Regions from separate parts of the Lactobacillus sp. ESL0228 genome, predicted to be linked through region 2. Evidence: predicted binding sites of a transcription regulator. Region 2 holds the regulator's gene; the other holds the start of a gene.
The links. The regulator NrdR, encoded in region 2, represses ribonucleotide reductase genes. The targets are predictions, from matches to a motif close to ACACNATATATNGTGT.
Positions count from the first base shown of each region.

Region 1: a site for NrdR is predicted at 3,011-3,026, ahead of F5ESL0228_RS08080 (deoxynucleoside kinase). Genes of this name have one in related genera too.

Region 1 is NZ_REHJ01000011.1:210,978-215,709, forward strand. Features, by position in the region: gene F5ESL0228_RS08055 (ABC transporter ATP-binding protein/permease) at 1-189, shown strand, start outside; gene F5ESL0228_RS08060 (glucosamine-6-phosphate deaminase) at 358-1,080, shown strand; gene amaP (alkaline shock response membrane anchor protein AmaP) at 1,232-1,786, shown strand; gene F5ESL0228_RS08070 (DUF2273 domain-containing protein) at 1,798-1,977, shown strand; gene F5ESL0228_RS08075 (Asp23/Gls24 family envelope stress response protein) at 2,007-2,525, shown strand; gene F5ESL0228_RS08080 (deoxynucleoside kinase) at 3,068-3,715, shown strand; gene F5ESL0228_RS08085 (deoxynucleoside kinase) at 3,731-4,420, shown strand.
Region 2 is NZ_REHJ01000008.1:467,537-472,268, forward strand. Features, by position in the region: gene thrS (threonine--tRNA ligase) at 1-437, opposite strand, end outside; gene dnaI (primosomal protein DnaI) at 836-1,735, opposite strand; gene F5ESL0228_RS08370 (DnaD domain protein) at 1,745-3,106, opposite strand; gene nrdR (transcriptional regulator NrdR) at 3,109-3,576, opposite strand; gene coaE (dephospho-CoA kinase) at 3,563-4,180, opposite strand; gene mutM (bifunctional DNA-formamidopyrimidine glycosylase/DNA-(apurinic or apyrimidinic site) lyase) at 4,180-4,732, opposite strand, start outside.

The DNA.
Region 1 (4,732 bases), on a different contig from region 2:
TGGCTACTGATTTTTCCAATTAACAGCATACTGTATTCCATAACTGACCTATCAAATGTTGCCCAGTTAAATCCACTTCATGCATTAATTTTAATTATTATTTCGACAATTTTAACCATGATAGGAGGCCACTTGCCTGCTAGAATGGCTGCTAGAAAAGATGCGGCAATTGCTTTAAGAAGTGAATAGGTTTCCCAAAATAAGGATAGCAAAAAGGGGTGTCATTGTTACATGTGAAACAATGACACCTCTTTTCATATTTCTTAATATTAAAAATTAGTGGAATAAGATTTCTTCTATTGACAAATTGGCATATACCAATTTATAATTAATTTAGTTATTTTGGGAGGAATACATATGAAAGTTATAATTACAGGTAATAAAGCTGAGGCAAGTACAAAAGCGTTTGAAATCTTTCAAAAAAGCATCGAAAGTGGTGCTAAAGTTATCGGTTTAGCCACTGGTTCCACGCCTGAAGATCTTTATCAACAATGGACTAAGAGCAATTTAGATAACAGCAAATTGACTAGTATCAATTTAGATGAATATGTTGGCCTTTCAGCCGATAATGACCAAAGCTATCATTATTTTATGCAAAAGCATTTATTTGAACAAAAGCCATTTAAGAATTCATATGTACCTGATGGCATTAAAGCTATCAAGGATCCTGAGGGTACTTCTGCTGATTACAACCAGATCATTCAGGACAATCCAATCGACATCCAACTTCTTGGTCTAGGACAAAATGGTCACATCGCTTTTAATGAACCTGGAACCTCTTTTGATTCAGTCACTCATGAAGTGAAACTAACCAAAAACACTATTAAAGCTAACTCTCGGTTCTTCAGCAATATTGACGAAGTGCCTAAATCTGCAATTTGTATGGGAATTGCTAATATTATGTCTGCTAAAAAGATTGTAATCATGGCTTTTGGCGAAAATAAAGCCGATGCTGTCAAGAAGATGGTTGAGGGGCCAGTAACTGAAGAAGTCCCTGCCTCCATTTTACAAAATCATGGCAACGTTACTTTAATTGTGGATCAAGAAGCCGCAAGCAAATTAACTGAAAATTATCGTTAATATCTTATCATACCTTTTTAAAGAGCTGCTTTAAGTAGCTCTTTTTATTTTAATATATTAACGCAATATTGTATATGATTGGTGCATATCATTAGGCTGACTAAATATTGTGTATTATAATTAGGATATACTAAGAAAGGATGGTGATTAATTGAAGCGGAGTAAAAAATGGTTACTGATCCTCTGGATAATTTTATTATTACCCATACCAGTTTACCTTCTTTGGGAAAATAATAATCTTTGGCAACAATATTTAAAGATTAGCTTGCCTTCATTAGGTAAGCTTAACCCAATTTTTTCCTGGTACTTAGTAGGTATCAGTGCAGTTATCCTTTTAATACTAGTTATTAGTTTGATAACCATCTTATTCTGGCCAGTACAACGATACTTCAATTTAATTCATAAGCGGGACGGACAAGTTAAAATCACCAGTAAAGCAATTAATGGTTATGTGATGAATTCTTTAGCGGACTTACCATATTTGAACAAAGCCAAGGTTGATTCAAGGTTAACTAATCGTAAAATTAAAATACGGATTAGTGGTGATCTCGGTTCTAGTGAAAACGTATCAAACCTGCTTAATGATTATTTAGCAGAACTGGAAAAAAACCTCAAACAATATTTAGGAATTGAGCAGAAGCCCAAAATCAAAATCAAATTTGTAAACTATCATTCTTCTGCTAAATCAGAACAACGAGTTCAATAAAGGAGGCAGAAATGAAAGAAAATTTACAAAAGTACTTTCCAGAAATAAGTGGTGCAATACTTGGAATACTATTAGCATTTTGCTTTATAGGATTGGGATTTTTTAAGACGATTTTTGTAATAGTAATGTTAGTTGTTGGTGCTTTAGTTGGTCATTATGGACCATTGCTTAAAAATTTAAAAAACAAATAAACAAAATAAACATATGAAAGGAAATTTATATGACAGAAAATAATTCAAAACACGAAGTTAAAGGTGACTTAAATTATGATTCAAAGGTAATTCAAAAAATTATTGGAATTGCTTTATCTGATATTAAAGGACTCCTAACAGTTAATGGTGGTTTCTTCTCAAACTTAGCTGATAAAATCGTTAATACCGACGATGTTACCAATGGCATCAATGTTGAAGTTGGCAAAAAGCAAGTTGCCGTTGACATTGAAATTGTCGCAGAATACGGTGTTGAAATAGCCAAGTTATATGACCAAATCAAGAAAAAGATTTTTGATAAAGTCAAAGAAATGACCGGCTTGGATACAGTTGAAGTCAATGTTACTGTTGTCGATATTAAGACTAAAGAGCAACATGAAAAAGATTCCGTTAGCTTGCAAGACAAAATCACTGGCACAACCAAAGATGCTAAAGAAAAAATTGGTAGCCGCGTAGATAAAGTTGAAAACAAAATTGACGATAAGACAGAAGATATAAAAAAAAAACAAATGACTAATAGAGTAAACTAAACTTTAACTGGGGTGTAATCAAAAAGTTTAACATTTACTAATTAGTTTTAAATACACGATCCCAATATTTATTGGGGCGTGTATTTTATTTGTTAGATCTTTTAATATTGTTAAAACAATATACATAAATTTAAGTATCCATTTGATTTATCCTAACAAGCTGATCATAAAATCGTTCAGATAATTACAGTTCAACTAAGTAAACAGCTGTTTCTCCAAAAACATCATTATAGCAGTCACTTTTTTAAACACAGTCTGAGTAATAATCATTATTTAGGTGTATCTCAGTATGTCTAACAATTATGAAACACCTCAATTGCGTGAGATTAATTCATAACTACATCTCTTTCGAGTTTCAACCAAGATTTTTATAAGTTTCACGTGTAACATGTTTTGTGATCAATAGACAAGCAAAAAATTGTACTGTATTATACAAAATCACTTGACATTTGCCATCCAATTTCAATTTATTTTCCTCTTGTTTGCCACTATATATTGTACTAAACTAGAAAGTAATCAAGATATAGTATTTAAGAAAGAACGTGATGACAGTTATTGTTTTAAGTGGGCCAATTGGAGCCGGTAAATCCAGTTTAACCAGTATTTTAGCTGAACATTTAGGTACACAAGCTTTCTATGAGGGAGTTGATAATAATCCGGTCCTTCCCTTGTATTATCAAGATATGAAACGATATACTTTTTTGCTTAATATCTATCTACTCAACCATCGTTTGGCTCAAATTAATCAAGCAATTAAGGAAAAGAACAGTGTTTCGGATCGTTCAATTTATGAAGATGCTCTCTTCTTTAAAATGAATGCGGAAAATTCTGTTGCTGATCCAACAGAATTTAAAATTTACGATAGTTTGCTGAAAAATATGCTGGAAGATACTCCAGGTAATCCGAGTAAAAAACCTGACTTATTGATCTATATTCACGTATCACTTGATACCATGCTAAATAGAATCAAAAAGCGCGGTCGCTCTTACGAGCAGATAAGTACGGACCCCAGCTTAAAGGATTATTATTCGCGCTTGATTAATTATTACGAGCCATGGTATGAAAGTTATAACGCATCACCGAAAATGTCAATTGATGGTGATCAGTTTGATTTTATCCTCGATGAAACTGCTAAAAAAGAAGTTTTAAAGCAAATTGACGATAAACTGCTTACGATTGGAAATTTATAATGAAGAAGGAAAGTGATGACAGTTATTGTTTTAAGTGGGCCAATTGGAGCCGGTAAATCCAGTTTAACCAGTATTTTAGCTAATTATTTAGGAACTAAACCTTTTTATGAAAGTGTTGATGATAACCCCGTCTTACCACTCTTTTATGCAGATCCTAAAAATTATGCCTTTTTATTACAAGTATTTTTCTTAAACACACGTTTTAGAAGTATCAAAGATGCATTGACTGATGACAATAATGTTCTTGATCGCTCAATTTATGAAGATGCTCTCTTTTTCCAGATGAATGCCGATATAGGCCGTGCAACTAAAGAAGAAATTGACACATACTATGAACTTTTAAATAATATGATGACTGAGCTTAATCATATGCCAAAAAAGAACCCTGATTTATTAGTTCACATTAAAGTGTCATATAATACAATGCTTAAAAGAATTAAAAAACGTGGTCGTCCTTATGAGCAACTTAGTTATGATGCAACGCTTGAAGACTATTATAAACGCTTATTACGCTATTATAAGCCATGGTATGAAAATTATGATCACTCGCCCAAAATGGAAATTGATGGCGATCAGCTTGACTTTATTACCAATGACCAAGACAGGAAAATTGTTCTAGATCAAATTGTTAAAAAGTTAAAAGAGATTGGAAAATTACCTCAATCATGGGATAAATCAACTGAAATTGAAATTGCAGAACAATAATATACAACCTAATTAAAAAACAGTCAGTCTAAAAGACAATATTCTTTTTTCTAGATTAGAATAAATTATTAATTTTTTAGTTAAGGACTAATTCTTGATATTCGATCAGGATTGGTCCTTTTTATTTGTCCTTATTTCTTTTGCATTGCAATACTCAACGTAGTCTTTAATTACATCTTCTAGTTTATCAAGATTTTTCAAATTTTCTCAAAGCCGTAAAACATTTCACAATTAAGAATCATTAAGAGTTGCATAATCCTATGAATCATGGACCAAAATAGAAATTTTAAGTTCTTAAATTAAGAAATTTCT
Region 2 (4,732 bases):
TCCAATTCGGCTCTTGGCATTGTAACTGGTTCGATTTTTGCGCCAGACTTAACCATTTGCTTAACAGCTTTTTCTAATTCTGGTAATTCGCTAATTTTAATTTGATTTTCCTTATCAGTATCAACAAAAAAGCCATCTTCGTTTGCTGCATGTACACCTAAACATATTTCTGGATAAATCTTCTTAGCTGCTGCTTCAAAAACAAAGGCAACGCTGGCACGAAGTATGTTTAGTCCCTCATCATCCTTATCTGTAATAATTGCAACCTTAGCATCTTGGTTAATTTCATAATCAACCGATCGAATTTGACCATCAACCTTACCAGCAAGTGCTGCTTTGCCAAGAGAAGTCGAAATACTATGAGCCAAGTTACTAATCGTAATAGCCTGACTAAAATCCCTTTTTGAACCATCTGGCAAAATTATTGAAAAACTCATGTATACCTCCAAAACAAAAAAGTCCCAGTGCGAAATGCACTGGGACGTATTTAGCGTGGTTCCACCCAAAGTTTGGTCAAAAAAATTCTTGACCATCTCTATGAATTGATAATGGAACTCACCCGTTTAAAAATCTTTTTCATGTGAATGAGTGGGGTATTACTCAATTGAAAGACTTACAGAATAATGTCTTTCTCTCTGAATAGAGTAATATCATGTTCATTCATTGATGTTAATTATACATAATTAATATCGTATTGCAAACTTTTTTAAAATTTAATGAAGATTGTTAGAGAATTTCTAACCACCTTTATCTAATTGTTAGATTGATAAAATACTAGACAAAAATGCTTCGAAATTAGTATAAGCATCAGTTTCATATCACTTAATGCTTTACTTTAATTGCGCCGATTAGGACCAGACACAACAATTTCCTTAGCCAGGAAATGAACTCTTTCCATTAATCGAGCTGCCTTAACGGGATCAATCGCATTTCTTGTTTCCTTGAAATGTTCCTTTAATTCTTCCATCGCCATATTTGAAGAAAAGAAGGTTGGTAAAACATTATCCATTCGAGCTTGCAGAATCACTGCAAGTACCTCATCACGTGACCATTGGCTAAGCGTTTCTGCACCGATATCATCAATAATTAATAGATCACATTGGGCAATTCGTTGAACCTCATCCGCCAAACTATTATCATTAAAATGACTTGACAAATTAGCAATAAAGGTTGGTAAATGCAAAAATATTACTTGTCTGTTCATCGCAGCCACTGTATTTGCAAGTCCAGCCAAAAGATAAGTTTTACCAACTCCAAAATCACCAGATAAATATAAACCCTGGGGATGATGATTTTTTGAATAATTCACTAAAAAAGTTTGAATATCTGCAATCGCAGGTGCCCGTCCCGGAGCCATTTCTACTTGACTTAAACGGACATCGTGTAATGCAAATGGTAAATTAATTAAACGCACGTTTTTTTTAATACTTTGCTCACGATCTTTTTCCAATTTGCTTTCTTTTGGTACATATTTTAGTGTGATTGCTTGACCACTTAAAATAAGTTCAGGACGATAGCCACTAGTTACCGGGTCATCATGCTCTTGCGAGAGATAATATTCATATAAACTTGATAGGCTATTATTAATAATTTCAGGTGTCAACCGATCTTGATATTGACTGATAAATTCATGAATTTTTGGATTATTCAAGATTTGCTTACGCAGGTTTTCATTATCGTGCCCTTGTGCTTTTGTTGCATTTCCATGTGCTAAAAATTTGTTGATTGGTTGCATAATTATCACCTATTTCATGCCGTTTTGATCTTCAAAATTTTTAAAGAATTGTTTTAGATCTGCCGTAGAGACATCAGTCTTTTTTGCCGACTTCTTTTTACTCCAATCGGTACCTTTTTCGACTGGTTTATGAGAATAAAAACTGGCTGAACGAGTCTGTTGCTTTTTGAATTTATCTTGTTCTCTTTTATCCATGTAATCAATCGCCTGTGCGCCACTTTGCACCCCATGTTGCAACCAATCATGCAAAATTTTGTTAGCTAGTCGGTATGATACATTCGGGGCACTTTTCAAACAGGCATAGGTCAAGATATTTAGTAAATCAGCAGAAATTCCTTTCTGATTATAAAGATTGTCAAGAACTTGATATTCACTAGCATCAACATAATCATGACGATCTGATTTTAGTTGATATATAAATTGAGCAGGAGACTTCGATTGTGCAAGTTGTAATACCTGCTGTTCTCGTATACTAAAATGTTTAATATCCTCACTTTTATTAGAAGCTTGCTCCTGCTGTTTAAGATTCTGGCGTGTATGCTCAGCATGAATACTGTTAGCAATTGTTTGTTTAATCAACGGCATATTCAAGTGGTAATCACCATGTAAACATGGCAAGGTTTCATCAACAAATTCCTGTTCGGACAAGCCATAAGTCCTCATCAAACCTTGAATAGCAGGACGATTTCGCTCAATTTCACTTCCAGCAATCTGATAAATTTCAAACTGCTGTTTCATAAATTCCCAGTCAATTTGTTCTGGAGGATTAATTTCGGCCGGTTTACTTTGCACAATCTGGTTTTCTTGTGCTGCTTTCTTAACCTCAGGAGAGGGATCAATTGCTTCTTCTTCTGACAACCGAAAAACATCAATAAAAGAGGCAGAAACATCTTTAGCAGACTTAAGGCCATTAATTTGACTGAACGATTTTTGACTTTCACGAGCAAATTCATGACTCAATGATTGAAACATCGTTATCCCTACTTTTTCCTTTAACAGACTAGTTAAAAGTGCCGTTGAAAAAAATTCACTGCTGCTAGGTACACGCTTCAAAGAGAAGAGTAAAATTTGTCCCATAATCTGATTTTCTAACTTACTAGTTCTGACTAAACCAACGGCTTCAAGCTTATGCAAACTCGATAATAGTTTGTTTATATCACAGTCAAGCTGTTCCTGCAGTATATAAATTCCCTTGGCATCAGACAGCATCGCTCCAGAGTCATAATCTTCAATCATGCTTAAATATAGCGACAAGGCTAGTGAACCAATTAACGGCTGATAAAGTTTAATTAGAACTCGTAAATCACCCGGAAAAATATCTACTCGGTTAGTAATAAAGAAAGGCTGTTTAGGATTAGGCGTTTCATACATCACTAATTGTCCTTCTCACGTTTGGCAATCATGTCTTCCATTGTCTTCATAAAACTAGACATATCTTTAAATTCACGATAAATTGAAGCAAAACGAATATAAGCAACATCATCCAATTCTGCCAACTCATCCATCACTAGTTGACCAATTTTTTTCGAAGAAATTTCACTAATTCCTTGCTGACGGACCAGATTTTCCACATGATCAACCAGTTGCTCAAATTGTTCACTGGTAATCGGTCGCTTTTGTCCCGCAGCCATCACTCCACGTAAAATCTTCTTACGGCTAAACGGTTCACGTGTGCCATCGTTCTTGACAACCAATAAAGGGGTGGTTTCTACTCGTTCAAATGTAGTAAATCGAAACCCACAATTTTCGCATTCACGTCGCCTTCTGATTGCCCGATTCTCGTCACTAGGTCGTGAATCAATGACTCGCGAGGCATTCTGTCTACAGTTAGGACATTCCATATTGTTCCTCCTTTTTTATTTTAACTAGTAAGTGACTTAATTTTTGATTTAATTCTTCGATAGTACCAGTATTAGTGATGACATAATCGGCTAATTTTTCCTTCTGAGCTAAGGGCATCTGACTATGAATACGTTTAAGAGCATTTCCTTTAGTTAAATGGTCACGCGCCATTAAGCGTTCAAGTTGGATTTTCTCTGGTACAGTCACTAAGATAGTGCGATCACAATAATTTTGACCTCCGGATTCAAATAACACAGGAGCATCAACAACAATAAACGGCTTCTGTAACTTCCTATATCGCGTAATTTTAGTCTGAATTTCCCGAAAAATCAATGGATGAGTGATCTGATTAAGAACTTGCAATTGTCGCTTATCACTAAAGACCATTTGTCCTAGATACTGACGATTAACTGTTTGATTAGAATTTAAAATTTTCTTACCAAAGTGCTTTACCACATCATTATACCCTTGTTGCCCAATATCCAAAATTTCGTGAGCAATCTGATCACAATCAATAACTGGCAGTTGCCTTTCTTTAAAGAAATCATCGACAGTACTTTTACCACTGGCAATCCCACCAGTTAATCCTAAAACTAATGTCATCAATAGGTTACCTGACAATAAGGGCAAAATGTCGTGCCACGACCATTAACCTTAATTTTTTCTAATGCCGTCCCGCAGCGTCGACAGGGTTCCCCTCGGTGCCCATAAACTAAAAGCATTTTTTGAAAATTGCCTGTCTCACCATTTGCATCTAGATATGTATGAATAGTTGTTCCTTTCTCAATGATTGCCTGCGCAATAATCTCATTAATATTGTCACGCAAATTATCCACTTGATTTGAGGGGATTTTACTAGCCAAACTTAGCGGATTAATTTTAGAGCGCCATAAAACTTCATCAACATAAATATTACCTAGACCTGCCACAACTGATTGATCCAGTAATGTATTTTTTATATTCTTTTTTTTATGTTTTAAACTGGTTCTCAAATAAGCCTTGGTAAATTCAGGAGAATTTGGTTCAAAGCCAAGTTTACTAATTCCAGTAGCTTCTCTTTCTGTTCCCGTCCTAACCAACTGCATTCTACCAAATTTACGCACATCATTATAGCGTAGTGCCGTACTATCTGTGAATGCAAATTGAACATGATCA